DNA from 3 places in the Priestia veravalensis genome. Region 3 is predicted to be linked to each of the others. Evidence: riboswitches for the same ligand, from Rfam matches in the RefSeq annotation. Region 3 holds a riboswitch; each other region holds the start of a gene.
What was found. A riboswitch is a leader RNA that binds a small molecule or an ion and turns the genes downstream of it on or off. The one in region 3 is predicted to bind thiamine pyrophosphate.
Positions count from the first base shown of each region.

Region 1 (4,866 bases), on a different contig from region 3:
ACCTTCTTCATGCATCCACCTTCATTCTGAGCTCTTCCATCAATTGATGCTTTAGCTTTACAATCTCTGGTCGATCTATATCCTGCAGAGACCTTGGCCTTTCAAGAGGTACCTTGACCTGCTGAAATTCCTTTAAAGGCTGCTTATCAAAGATAAAGATTCGATCTGATAAAAACAGCGCTTCCTGTACATCATGGGTGATAAACAAAATGGTTTGCTTACGCTTTTGCCACTGTTCAAGCAGCCACTCCTGCATGGATAGACGAGTAATGGCATCCAAGGCACTAAACGGTTCATCTAGCAAAAGTACGTTTGACCCGCTTAGCACGCTACGAAGAAACGAAACCCGCTGCTTCATTCCTCCTGATAAATTGGCAGGAAATCGATGTTCATACCCTTCTAACCCAAATTCACTTAGCAGCTCTTTTACTTGTGTATATGCTTTTCCCTTCGCTACTCCTTTTAACTCTAAAGGTAAAGCAGCGTTATCTAGAATCGTCCTCCAAGGTAAAAGAAGATCTTCTTGGGGCATGTATCCCACATGACCCAATCTACTATGATGCTGCTGACCATTAATTAAAATCCTTCCCGTCTGCTCTATCTCTAACCCGGTAATGAGTCGAAAAAGCGTGCTCTTTCCTGAACCGCTTGCACCAACAATGCTGACAAACTCTCCTTCTTTAATATCAAAATTAAGAGATTCTAAGATTGCTCCTTTGCTTTCTTCATATGAGAAAGTCACCTTTTCAAACTCCAAAGCTTTTTTATACATGAACAGGCCACATCGCTTTTTCATAAGCCATATCCCAGAATAAGTATTCAAAGCGCGTCGTATTAATAAAGATTTCTTCTAGCTTGTTAAGCTCTGCTTCTGATTTTCCTTCTGCTAGCTGATCCATTAGATCGATGCACCAAGTCGCAAGCTCACCAAATTCAGCTGAGCTGTACATGTGAATCCACTCACTATAAAGCTCATGAGCTGCTCCAGGCTGAGTGGAAAGCTCTTTGCCAATTTCCCAATAGCTCCACATGCACGGGAGCAGTGCGGCAACAAGCTCAGCTAGCGTTCCGTTTTGAGAAACGTGAAGCATATAGTGCGTGTAAGCAAGCGTTGTTGGCGCGGGCTCTGCTGTTTCTAGTTCTTCAGGAGTAATTAAAAAACGTTTTGCATATTGTCTATGTAGCTCCATCTCTTCGTTGATCGTTGAATGTAATAACGCTGCAAATTTCCCCATCGTTTGAACATCTGTTGCTTTTACTGCTCCAAGTGCAAATAGCTTTGCATAATCAATTAAATACACGTAATCTTGTACCATATAAAAGCGAAACTTCTCTTGCTCTAACGTCCCTTCTCCCATCCCCTTTACAAAGGGATACTCATGCGTTTGCTTCCAAATAGGCTTTACTTTTTCATATAAACGTTCACTGAATCTCATTAGGCACTCTCCTTTTTTGTATGTAGCCACTCATAAATAAACTGAACCATCACTTTCGTGTAATCGAGTAATTGATCAACGGACAGCTTTTCATTAACAGCGTGTGCTTCCGTTAATTCGCCTGGGCCATAAATAACTGTAGCTATACCTGCATCAGCTAGCCAGCCACCGTCCGTAACCGTTGGAGAAACGTTGACTTTCGCTTCTTTCATTGTCACTTCTCTATGAGCACTGACTAACGAGTGAACTGCTGGGTGATTTCTATCTACTTCAAATGCAGGGAAAATTTCACCTCTATCTTCAATCATTGATGTTCCTCCCCACTTAAACGTTGGGAGATTTTCTCTTAGCCACCGATCTGCTTTTGCAACCTGTAACAGATGGTCTTCTACTTCTTTCGCTACTTCTTCATACGATTCATTTGGATAATAATGAACGGTCACCCACAGCCTGCACTCATCTGCGATAAACGCTGCGTGGCGACCACCTTCAATAACCGCTGGATTTATTGTATTTGTTCCAGGCGGAAAGCCAGGGTAGCTTTTGACAACAGCCCAGTGGCGCTCTAACTCTTGTAGTGCACCAATTAATTTCATCATTTTTTCAATTGCACTGGCTCCCAACAAACCGCCGCCGGCATGAATCATTTGTCTTCTTGTGGCATCATGATATGTTTGCTTACTTTTCACAGTTATCCACCCGGTAATGACTCCACCTTGACCTTGGATTTGCAAATCACTTGTATCAACCACAACCGCAAAGTCTGCGCTATATCCTCGCTTGCAGCATTCAAGGGTACCTGCCTCTCCAACCTCTTCACCGATAACTGACTGAAACACTAAATCACCAGGAAACTCCACTCCAGCTTCACGTAGAAGCTTAATAGCAAACAGCGCACCAGCGAGTCCGCCTTTCATATCGGCAGCGCCTCTCCCCGTAATAAATTCTTCACCGCACCTCGCTTGAAACGGATCAGCATCCCATCCTTCGTCTTCGTTAACAGCTGCAACATCAATATGTCCATTAATAATCAAGCTCTGGTACCCACTTCGATTTGTTCCCTTTAATGTTCCAACAACGTTAGGATCATTTGGATACACGTCCCACATATCTGTTTCAAAACCATAGCTTTCCAACAGCCGCGCAATATAGCTCTGCGCTTCTTTTGTATTACGTGCAGGTGGTGCTGGTGTTTTGTAAGATATGAGCTTGGTCAAAAGTTCAATAAGCTCATCTCGTTTGTCATCTACTTGCTTTACTACATCCGTAATATTCATACCAATTCCCTCCTTCTAAACCACATAAAAAAGCGCTTCTTTTCATAGAAAAGAAGCGCTTGAATATACACATGTATCCCTCTTACATCACGTAAAAGTCATAGATGTAGCACACAATACCTCTTTCCTACGCTAGTATTACCTAGTTCAGGTTATAAGGGTTAAGACAAGCGTCTCTCTCAGCTTTGAAAAGCACCCCTAGTGGTTTGATAATGACTATTTTTTTGTAAAACTATCTGATTATTACCTCTATTAGTTGTACCACACTACCTTATATAGTTCAATACAATTTGCAGAATTCTAATTTGACCTTCAAAGCCACAATAGCGTTATGTTTAATTCTATCGGATGCCTACCAAGTATAGAAGACTAGGGACGAGCTATTCAGCTTAGAATCCCTCCTTTTCTATACTTACTTCTTTTGACAAGTTGGACAGTAATACAACCGCCTCGTATTCCGTTCCCAAAAATACACTTAGAACCATAGAAAGTGGAGCTAATGCTAGCTTCACTTTTTTAATGACTTACCTGTTCAATTACTTCTTGCAACGACTTCTCTTTCATAGAGGCAATGCGTAAGTGATACGTTTCAAACGTCAAATGTGCAGAGAGACGATTCGGCACAATTACACATTGTAAACCCGCAGCAATCGCAGCTTTTGCACCGTTGGCTGAGTCTTCAAAAGCAATGGCTTCAGAAGGTTTTACGCCTAGCTTTTCAACTGTTTGCTTATAAAGAGCTGGATCTGGCTTAACTTTTTCCACGTCGCCACGCGTTTGCATCACTTCGAAATGACCAAGGAGATCTAATTCCTTTAAAAACGACGTAACCCATGCACGGTCTGAACTGCTAGCTAAACCAATTTTCAGTCCTAATTCTTTCGCTTCTTTTAAATACTCAAGAACGCCTTCACGAGCTGCAAGCTGCTTCATTTTTTCTCGGTGACGCTTTAATGACTCTTTTGCAATTTCTTCCTTCGTTAATTCACGACCAAACTGCTCATATAAAAAGTCGTAAAGCGCTTTAGTATCCGTTCCTATATAAGACGCAAACTCTTCAATTTTCAAATGTACGCCACGAGGTTCTAGCATATCGCAGTATACTTCATACCAAACTGATTCTGTATCTACAATTAATCCATCAAAGTCAAACACAATTGCTTTAATCATCTTTCATACCGCCTTTATATCTCAATTCTAGTTAATATCCTATCACGTTCTTATGAGTAGGGCTACAAATGTATATTTCAGCTAGCACATCGACATATGGATATCATTTGCATTTTTTCATTTCTTTACGCTCAACTTTTCTATTTCAGTTGATGAGCAAACAATACCCCCTATATAATTAAGGTACATTTTGAACTATAGGTTCATTTTATCGAACTGTATGCACAAAAAGTTTAGAGAGCATTTACTCTTTTCCATCTCTATAGAAGGAGGAACGAACAATGAAACAAGAAGTAATTCCGGTAACTGAGATACCAAACTAACGCTGTTAGATCCACCTGATCACCGTAAAGCACGCTCTTTACTTTCTGCTGCTTTTACACCACGTAGCTTAAAGAACTGGGAGCCACGCATTCGTCAAATTGCTGCTAATCTTGTCAAAGACATCGAAGTGAATACAACTGTAGATATTGTCGAAGTTTTTGCATCGCCTTTACCTAGCTACGTGATTGCAGATTTATTCGGCGTACCGATTGAAGACCGTCACCAGTTCAAACATTGGATAGACGTATTATTTCAACCTTACGATAAAGAGCTCCTTCATGAACTCGAACAAGAAAAACAACAGGCAGCTAAAGAATATTTTGAATATCTCTATCCACTTGTCGTTCAAAAACGTTCAAATCTTGCAGATGACATTATTTCGGATTTAATTCAAGTCAATATAGATGGAGAAGGTTTCACAGACGAAGAAATTGTTCAAACAACCATGCTCTTACTTGGAGCTGGTGTTGAAACAACAAGCCACGCTCTCACAGGAGCACGGCTTCTCTTATTTTTTCGCAACAATTAAAACGGATTCTGCTTGAAACGATTGAATGCTTTTACCGTCTGTTTGAATATGAAAGAACGTTTTCAGTTCACTTGAAGCACGCAGCATCTTTTCTATGAGCTCTTGCTTATCGTTTAGCGGTACTTTCATC
Region 1 covers NZ_KQ758637.1:63,863-68,728, reverse strand. Annotated here, with positions in the region: gene AS180_RS07165 (ABC transporter permease) at 1-11, opposite strand, end outside; gene AS180_RS07160 (ABC transporter ATP-binding protein) at 8-772, opposite strand; gene tenA (thiaminase II) at 765-1,436, opposite strand; gene AS180_RS07150 (acetylornithine deacetylase) at 1,436-2,713, opposite strand; TPP riboswitch at 2,821-2,923, opposite strand; gene AS180_RS07145 (HAD family hydrolase) at 3,230-3,883, opposite strand; partial or broken gene AS180_RS07140 (cytochrome P450) at 4,197-4,697, shown strand; gene AS180_RS07135 (class I SAM-dependent methyltransferase) at 4,716-4,866, opposite strand, start outside.
Region 1: another riboswitch for thiamine pyrophosphate. It lies ahead of AS180_RS07150 (acetylornithine deacetylase); the one in region 3 lies ahead of thiC (phosphomethylpyrimidine synthase ThiC).

Region 2 (4,866 bases), on a different contig from region 3:
TTAAATATATAAACGCAAGGGCTGTTTTAAATGGAAAAAGGATATGCTTTGATTACAGGTGCGTCAGGTGGAATTGGAAGACAATTGGCATATCATTTTGCGGAAGATGGCTATTCACTCGTATTAGTAGCACGTAGTAAAGAAAAGTTGGAAGAGTTAAAGAAAGAGCTTGAAAATAACTATTCAATTTCTGTTTTAATTAGTATAAAAGATCTTTCTAAACAAAAAGAGGCGTTAAAGCTTTACGATGAAATAAAGCAACAACGTATTACGGTTCAGTTTCTAGTCAACAATGCTGGCTTCGGTTTATATGGTACATTTATCGAGACATCTTGGGCTGAAGAAGCAGATATGATTGACTTAAATATAAAAACGCTCACGTATTTAACGAAGCTATTCTTACCAGAAATGGTGGAGCGTAACCAAGGGCGAATTCTTAACATTGCATCAGTAGCTTCTTTTTTACCTGGACCATTGATGGCTGTTTACTATGCAACAAAGGCCTATGTTTTATCGTTTACTGAAGCGTTGGAGAATGAGTTGAAAGATACTAATATAACCATTAGTGCGCTTTGCCCAGGGCCTACTAAGACGGGCTTTAGTGACCGAGCTAATTTAAGTGGCTCAAAATTATTTGAATCAGGGGCTCTCCATGTGGAAGATGTAGCGAAAGTAGGTTATGAACAATTCATGAGAGGGAAAACGATTATTATACTTGGAGCAAAGTTTAAAGTAGCAACTATGCTGCCGAGGTTTTTCCCACGTAAGCTTATTACAAAAGTTGTAAGAAGTATGCAAGAAGTTAAGTAAGAGAGGATAGGTAGCATGAGTACACGCGCAGTGGAATTATTTCGATCCAGTATTCCTGTTTTTCAAGCACTAAGCGATTCAGCGAGACAGGACATTATTTTATTATTAGCAGAAAAGGAACCGCTAACGGTCAATGAAATCGCAAAAGAATCAACCCTCTCTCGACCAGCAGTTTCTCATCACTTAAAAATATTACGTGACCAAAAGCTTGTAAGTATTGAGCAAAAAGGAACGCAGCGTTATTATTCACTCGCATTAGAAGATGCGGTAGGGCTATTAAAGGAATTAATTTCAACAATTGAAAAAGAATGTTTATGATCAAAGAGGTGAAGAAATGAAGCATAGTGAGTATTACGTTACAGATGAGAACATTATCAGCAATATTGTCGAAAAGCAAAAGCGGTACTTCTATGAACAAAAGACAAAGTCCAAAGCCGTGCGAGTGCAGGCACTAAAGGATTTGCAATCCATGATTAAATCCAATGAAGAAGTAATTATGGAGGCGTTGAAAAAAGATTTAAACAAATCAGAAATAGAAGCGTATGCTTCTGAGATTGGCATTTTGTTAGAAGAAATTCGCTTTACGCTAAAGCATTTAGACGGCTGGATGAAGTCTAAAAAAGCAAAGACAGTCATGACTCATATTGGTTCAAAAGGATATATCATCCCGGAACCTTACGGAGTGACGCTCATTATTGCACCGTGGAACTACCCGTTTCAACTAGCTATTTCACCATTAATTGGCGCTATTGCAGCGGGCAATACAGCAATTATTAAGCCGTCGGAACTGACGCCTAATGTTTCAAGGGTAATGGAAGAATTGCTTGCCAAAACGTTTGACCCTTCGTTTGTTACAGTTATAGAAGGAGCTGTGGAAACGACTCAAATCTTATTGAAGCAACCGCTGGATTATATTTTCTTTACAGGAAGCGTCAACGTTGGAAAAGTCATTATGCAAGAAGCAGGAAAGCAGCTCATTCCAGTCACGTTAGAGCTAGGAGGTAAGAGCCCTTGTATTGTGCATAGAGATGCAAATGTTGAACTTGCGGCTAAGCGCATCATGTTTGGTAAAAGTATGAATGCTGGTCAAACATGCGTTGCTCCAGACTACTTGCTAGTTCATAAAGACGTAAAGGTTCAGCTTATTGCACAGCTACAGAAAGCGGTAACGCAGTTTTATGGCGAAGATGTACTCACAAGCGGGCGTTATGGCAGAATTGTCAGTGAGAGACACTTCGATCGTTTAATTGAGTTTTTACAAGATGGAAAAGTTGTAATTGGCGGTAATTATAATGAAGAAACGCTCCAGATTGCTCCAACCGTCTTAGACGAAGTAAAATGGGATTCAAGCGTTATGCAAGACGAAATTTTCGGTCCAATTTTACCTCTTATTGAATATGAAAGTGTAGATGAGGTCGTAAGTGCAGTTCATCAAAAAGCAAAGCCGCTAGCTCTATATTTGTTTTCAGAAAGTGAAGAGGTTCAGCAGCAAATTATTAACACGGTTTCATTTGGGGGAGGGTGCATTAACGATACGATTATGCACCTGGCAACGCCGCACCTGCCATTTGGAGGAGTTGGAGAGAGTGGAATCGGTCAATATCACGGTGAGGCAAGCTTTAAAACGTTTTCACACTTTAAAAGCGTGCTGAAGCAAACAACAAAGTTTGATTTTGCCTTTAAGTATCCGTCTGATAACCAAAGTCTAAAAACGATTAAAAAGTTTTTGAAATAACGTCAAACGAAAGGGCTTCTTTATAAGAAGCCCTGTTTGTTATGAGTGCACGATGGTTTGAGATAGAGGCCATTGCTCTTGTTTGTAGGCCATGTCCCAAAATAGATACTCAAGTTCGCAACTTTTGATAAAATGCTCTTTCATACGTCTACGTTCCTCAGCTGAAGCTTTTTCTGCTAACTCATCTAATTTGTCACAAAACCATTTTGTCGTTTCTTTCATTTCTCCATTGGTATAAAAGGAAATCCATTCGTAAAAAGGGTGATCCGGTGTTAAGTTCACTTCGCCTGCAATACGCTCGCCAATTTCAACGTATGTCCATGGACATGGCAGTAGCACAGCAATAATTTCACCTAGTGTCCCTGTATGTGCGACCGTCATCATGTGGCTAATATAATGATTTGCTGTTGGTGCTAAGGGCTGATGCTTCATATCTTCATAACGAATGCCAGCTACTTTACAAAAATTATTATGAGGATGGACTTCACTATGTAAAACAATTGAAATACCGTTATTAAACACTTCCATTTCATCACGGGTACTACATTTTGTTAACGCCGCACCGTATATGCGAACAAAAGCAGTTAAATATTCATAATCCTGTGACACATAATGAATTAAAGCTTCTTTTGGAACTTTTCCTTCCTTAATACCTGCAACAAATGGATGTTGAAAGATGGAATCGTAAATGTAAGCTGCTTCTTTGCGTAATTGAGCTGAAAATGACAATTGATATTCCTCCCTAATTGAATCCACAAGGAATGCACTTATAAATGTAGGCAATAACAAAAAAACACCCCATTATATGGAGTGGTAAAGACAGTTGTTGGTGTATTACACGACAACGCCGTACCACTTTCCTACGCTGGTATAAGCCAGATCAGGTTCAAAGGGATCAAGATTCCTTGTCTCAGCCAAACGGCACCCCTAGTGGATTCTTTCATTTTATTCTTATTCAATTTAACATAAAAAAAAGAATTATACAAAAGTTTAGAAAAAACGGTTCAAAAGTAATGGAAAGTAGTAGTTTGAATAGTGATATTTTAAAAAAATAAATGAGATAAATTACATATGAAACTAGTAACTAAACGATTGAAGTAGTTAATGAAAAAATGAGAAAATTGTCACGAATCTTGTCGGAATGTGCAAAGGCTGTGCTATCATGCTATAATAATTGTAAGTTCGTTACGTTTAAACAAGCTCAATTAAAGAATTAAGCTACAAATTGAAGAGGTATTTAGCTGAAGCTAAATGGCCTTTTCAGTTTGCCTAGTTTAATATAAATTAGTCCTGTCAATTTAGTAGGAATTATATTTTTTAAGGAGGTTGTTTAATGAATCTATCAGCATGGGATTTATTTGTGGATCTTGGTTTCATCTCACTGTTATTAGTGGCTGGTACCATTATTCGAGCAAAGGTCAGGTGGGTACAAAACTTATTTTTACCTGCGAGTATTATTGCCGGAATATTGGGTTTAGCATTAGGGCCAAACGGTATTGGCCTCATTCCATTCACTGATCAAATTGGAACTTATCCAGGTATTCTAATCGCGGTTATTTTTGGTGCAATTCCAATTGCAACTCAAAGTGTAAAGTTTAAAGAAATAGCGGGTCGCGTAGGTAGTATGTGGTCGTATTCTCAAATGATTATGCTAGCAATGTGGGGCGTCGGTTTACTATTTTCATTGCTGCTATTAAATAACGTTTGGGGAGATTTAAACTTAGGATTTGGCTTGTTATTAGCAGCAGGATTTATCGGTGGACATGGAACAGCGGCTGCTGTCGGAGATGCGTTTGCAAAGCAAGGATGGGAAGAAGGATTATCGCTAGCGATGACATCAGCAACAATTGGTGTTATTTGCTCAATCGTAGTAGGGTTGGCGTTCATTAAATATTATTCGAAAAAAGGTGAAACAAATTATCTTGCAAGATTTGAAGACTTACCACGAGAATTAAGAACAGGATTAATCCCCCCTGAAAAGCGCACTTCTACAAAAATGGATACGGTATCATCGATTGCTGTTGATCCACTTGTCTTACATGTGGCTTTAGTGACAATTATCGCATTAGGTGGCTACTATTTAAGTGAGCTAGGTCAAACGTTATTGCCTTCAGTAACAATACCGGCTTTTTCACTAGCTTTTCTTGTAGGTTTAGCTATTAAAGGTATTATGAAGAAAACGAATAGCGATCAGTATATTAATGCAGATGTAATGAACAGAATTAGTGGAAGTGCAACAGACTTCTTAGTTGCGTTTGGTATTGCTTCTATTAGTTTATCAGCGGTAGCAAGCTATATTGTACCTTTTGCACTGTTATTAT
Region 2 covers NZ_KQ758631.1:80,762-85,627, reverse strand. Annotated here, with positions in the region: gene AS180_RS04480 (SDR family NAD(P)-dependent oxidoreductase) at 31-810, shown strand; gene AS180_RS04475 (ArsR/SmtB family transcription factor) at 826-1,128, shown strand; gene AS180_RS04470 (aldehyde dehydrogenase) at 1,145-2,545, shown strand; gene tenA (thiaminase II) at 2,585-3,274, opposite strand; TPP riboswitch at 3,386-3,484, opposite strand; gene AS180_RS04460 (sodium/glutamate symporter) at 3,879-4,866, shown strand, end outside.
Region 2: another riboswitch for thiamine pyrophosphate. It lies ahead of tenA (thiaminase II); the one in region 3 lies ahead of thiC (phosphomethylpyrimidine synthase ThiC).

Region 3 (4,866 bases):
GTGTGACACTTATTTACGTCACGCTCATTAAAGAAAACGAGCAAGTATATGGGCAAGCCATGAACTTAAGCTTATTTAGTACAATTAAGCTCATGTGGGCCAGTGGAAATCTTGAGCTAGCATTCGTGAACGTAATAGGGAATATTGTAATGTTTGCTCCAATTGGAATGTTTATACCGCTTTTTATGAAATCATTTGACGGATTTATTCAAGTGGTTGTCACAGGGTTCTTAATCAGTTTCACTGTTGAGATTTTACAATATGAGTTAACAGAGCGAGTTTTTGATATTGATGATATTCTGCTAAATTCAATTGGAACACTGGTCGGATGGATTTTAGTTAAGCTGCTCTTTTTCTTTAAAAGACTTATTTTAAAACGATAGACACCGAGATAAGTAGTTGCTTACCTCGGTGCTTTTTATTAAGAATAAAGTTTAGATCCTTTTTCAATAAATTCCTGTGATTTTTCTTTCATGCCTTGTTTAGCGAAATCAACGAGCTGTTTTTCATCCGCTAGTTGTCTAATATCATGAGAAATTCTCATTGAACAGAACTTAGGTCCACACATGGAACAAAAGTGAGCGGTTTTAGCACCTTCTGCTGGTAGTGTTTCATCATGGTATTCTCGAGCTCGGTCAGGATCTAACGATAAATTAAATTGGTCATGCCATCTAAACTCAAATCGAGCTTTTGAAAGTGCGTTATCACGAATTTGGGCACCTGGGTGACCTTTTGCAAGATCAGCAGCATGAGCAGCAATTTTATAGGTAATTACACCTTCGCGAACATCTTCTTTATTCGGGAGGCCTAAATGTTCTTTTGGGGTTACATAACAAAGCATTGCTGTACCAAACCACCCAATCATTGCAGCTCCAATACCAGACGTAATGTGGTCATAGCCCGGTGCTATATCAGTTGTTAGTGGTCCCAGGGTATAGAATGGTGCTTCGTGGCAAACTTCCATTTGTCGGTCAACGTTCTCTTTAATCAGATGCATTGGCACATGTCCAGGACCCTCAATCATTACTTGAACATCATGCTTCCATGCAATTGTTGTTAATTCGCCAAGCGTATCAAGCTCTGCAAATTGAGCTTCGTCGTTCGCATCAGCAATTGAACCAGGGCGCAGGCCATCTCCCAGTGAGATTGAGATATCATATTGCTTACAAATTTCGCAAATCTCTTCAAAGTGTGTATACAAAAAGTTTTCTTGGTGATGTGCTAAGCACCATTGAGCCAAAATGGAACCACCCCGTGAGACAATACCGGTTGTTCGCGTAGCAGTTAGTGGAATATAGCGCAACAGTACGCCTGCATGAATTGTAAAGTAATCAACCCCTTGTTCTGCTTGTTCAATGAGTGTATCACGATAAACCTCCCAAGATAGGTCTTCTGCTATACCATTAACTTTCTCTAAAGCTTGATAGATTGGGACAGTGCCAACAGGAACGGGTGAATTTCGAATAATCCATTCGCGCGTCTTATGAATGTCTTTACCAGTTGAAAGATCCATAATTGTATCTGCTCCCCACCTTGTAGCCCACGTCATCTTTTCAACTTCATCTTCAATTGATGAATGAACAGCAGAGTTTCCGATATTTGCATTAATTTTCACGTGAAACTTTGTTCCAATAATCATTGGTTCAACTTCTGGGTGGTTAATATTGCAGGGAATGATTGCACGCCCTGCTGCAACTTCTTCACGAATCGTTTCTGCACTCATTTGCTCACGAATTGCGATAAATTCCATTTCAGGCGTGATAATTCCTTTTTTTGCATAATGCATTTGGGTGACGTTTCTGTCATCCTTTGCTTTTTGTGGTGAATAATTAATAAGGGGAAAGCTTTTCGTTTCGTTCCGTTGATCGCCTTCTTTATAGCCGTTATCTCTTGCTTGAACGGTACGGCCAGCATAGGAAAAAGTATCGTTTCGTTCTGCAATCCATGGTTTGCGTAAAGGTGGCAGTCCTTTTTCTAAATCTACACTATAGGCTGGATCGGTGTATACGCCGCTTGTATCGTAAACGCGAACGGGGGTGTTTTGCTCTTCACCGCGGTCGTTTACAGTGGGGGAAAGGTGGATTTCGCGCATCGGTACTTGAATATCACTTCGAGTCCCTTGCACGTATACTTTTTTACTGTTTGGAAACGGCTGTTGCATTGAAATGATTACTTGTTCTTTAGACATACTTATTCCTCCATTATGCTAGTAGATTTTGAGAAAATAAGCTATACCGAACAAAAAAATCGGGCTCTATGTAAGAGCCCGATGGAATAGACAAAAAAGAAAACAGCATAAAACACCGTTCTTTCAAGACTACTTCCCTACGTTGGTATAACCCAAATCAGGTTCAGAGGGTTAAAGAGCACAATAACTCTTCTCTCAGTCTGTGTAATCAGACACCCCTAGTAGAAAATCATTTAATTGACGACTTCATTCTACCATCATTAGGGAAAAATGCAAGCGGTTATTTATCTTTTTGCTGCTTCAAATGCAATAACAATAGCGGTAATAATATGCATAACCATTCCCACAACTGGGATTACGCCGACAAATGATGTCACCATCCCCAAAATATTTCCGTAAGCTGAACGACCTTCTTTATGAGATAAAAATAGAGCAATTGCATGCAGGAAAAAAGCAAATACTAAAGGTCCCCATGAAAAGCTTATGATGAATGCACCACCAATTAGAGGAATACCTAAAAATGCTTCATACCCAGCCGTTAGCCATTTCATAACACGTACATTTCCGCTCATGTATAAGAGCCTCCTATTAAGTAATATAGTAGTATATACGAACGAATTAGCTAGAAGTTTCATTTTATAGACTGACTATTAATGGGAAAAAATATAATTGATAAAATATTTTAATTTTTGTATACAAATCTTAAAAGTTTTGTTAAAATATTTTTATTCAATTAAAACACCTTATAAATTCGTTGAAGAGAACGAGTAGGTTATGAAAACTGTTCCCCAGAGAGCTAACGTTTGCTGAAAGTTAGCGTACAGTTCCTAGCTGAAAATCATCTCTGAGAAAATATGCTGAAGCCTTATAGTAAGTATATTCGGACGTCCACCGTTAGAAGGAACACGTATGAACACGTACGTTGGCGAGTGCTGCTGTTTTTAGTAGAACGAGGGTGGTAACGCGAGAATTATATCTCGTCCCTTTTTAGGGACGGGATTTTTTTGTGTATAAAAAGGAGTGATTCGAGTGGAAAGTGATATTGACATTAGACAGAAAAATCAGAAATACAAACAATCTAGGAGGAACTCACATGAATGCTTTATCAAGAAAAGATACACTGTTTATTAGTTTAATGCTATTCTCATTATTTTTTGGAGCAGGAAACTTAATTTTCCCTCCATTTTTAGGACAGTCTGCTGGAAGTGAATTGTGGCCAGCTGTTACAGGCTTCATTTTATCGGCTGTGGGGCTACCAATCCTGGGTGTCATTGCTGTAGCAAAATCAAATGGTCTTCATTCATTAGCAAACCGAGTCCACCCAGTTTTCGCCGTTGTATTTACGGTCATGATTTACTTAGCAATTGGACCTTTTTTAGGAATCCCACGAGCAGGAAGCTTAGCATTTGAAATGGGCGTACAGCCTTTTTTACCTGAAGGAGTAAATGTAAAAGCCGCGCTGTTTGGATATACGTTTTGTTATTTTGCACTTGCTTACTGGTTAGCTTTAAAGCCTTCAAAGCTTGTTGACCGCTTTGGAAAAGTATTAACGCCAGTTTTATTAGTTCTTATTTCACTTATTTTTATTCGTGCCCTTTCTTATCCTTTTGAGCCGGCTGGTCAACCTGCAGGTAATTATGTCACAAAAGCATTCGCTACTGGATTTACCGATGGTTATGCGACCATGGATACAATCGCTGCGCTAAACTTTGGAATTGTCATTGCAATGGCTTTGAAGCAAAAAGGAATGACTAGTGCGAAAAGTATTATGTCATCATCCATTCGTGCAGGAGTAATTGCAGGAACGTTGCTAGCTATTATTTATCTTATGCTGGCATATTTAGGATCTGTTAGTCATGCCAATGCAGCAAATGGAGCAATAACGTTAACGAACATTGTATTTACGCTTTTTGGACCGTTCGGAGCTGTTCTATTAGGAGTTGTATTTACGCTAGCTTGTTTAACAACTTCTGTTGGATTATTAACCTCATGCAGTCAGTATTTTGAGCAATTAGTACCGAAAGTATCATATAAGGTTTGGGTTAGTACAATTGCCGTATTTAGTTTACTTGTTGCAAACTTAGGATTAACCATGATTCTAAAAATTTCAGTTCCAGTTTTAACAGCTATTTACCCTGTTGCTATTATGCTAATTGTTCTATCATTAACGAATTCTTTAATCAAAGGAAAGCAAGGTGTATATGCTTTATCTATTTTATTCGTTGGAATTGTAAGCGTAACGGACGCTTGTCTTCAGTCAGGGTTAAACTTAGGTGCTTGGGGGGAACTTGTAAAGACTTTGCCATTGTATAACACAGGATTTGGTTGGTTAGTACCAGCAATCGCTGGGGCTATGGGCGGTTATCTTCTTAGCTTATATAATCTAAAAGGTAAAGTAGTTCACTCAAAACAAGTTAAATCATATAGTAAATAAGATTGTCCATAAAAAAGCCCAAACTGGGCTTTTTTTGTTCTTCAAATAAAGATTGTGTTTTTATCAGCAAACAATTATGATAAAAAGCGAATATTCACGTTTGCTATGAAGATGAAAAAATTATGTAATCTTGAAAGGTAGAGTAAAAATGTGGGAAATTATTGTTGCGATTATTTTAGGAATTGTAGAAGGTCTAACTGAATTTGCGCCTGTATCATCGACCGGACACATGATTATTGTAGAT
Region 3 covers NZ_KQ758635.1:19,304-24,169, forward strand. Annotated here, with positions in the region: gene AS180_RS06140 (VanZ family protein) at 1-383, shown strand, start outside; gene thiC (phosphomethylpyrimidine synthase ThiC) at 422-2,188, opposite strand; TPP riboswitch at 2,306-2,418, opposite strand; gene AS180_RS06150 (hypothetical protein) at 2,473-2,760, opposite strand; T-box leader at 2,934-3,176, shown strand; gene brnQ (branched-chain amino acid transport system II carrier protein) at 3,282-4,622, shown strand; gene AS180_RS06160 (undecaprenyl-diphosphate phosphatase) at 4,771-4,866, shown strand, end outside.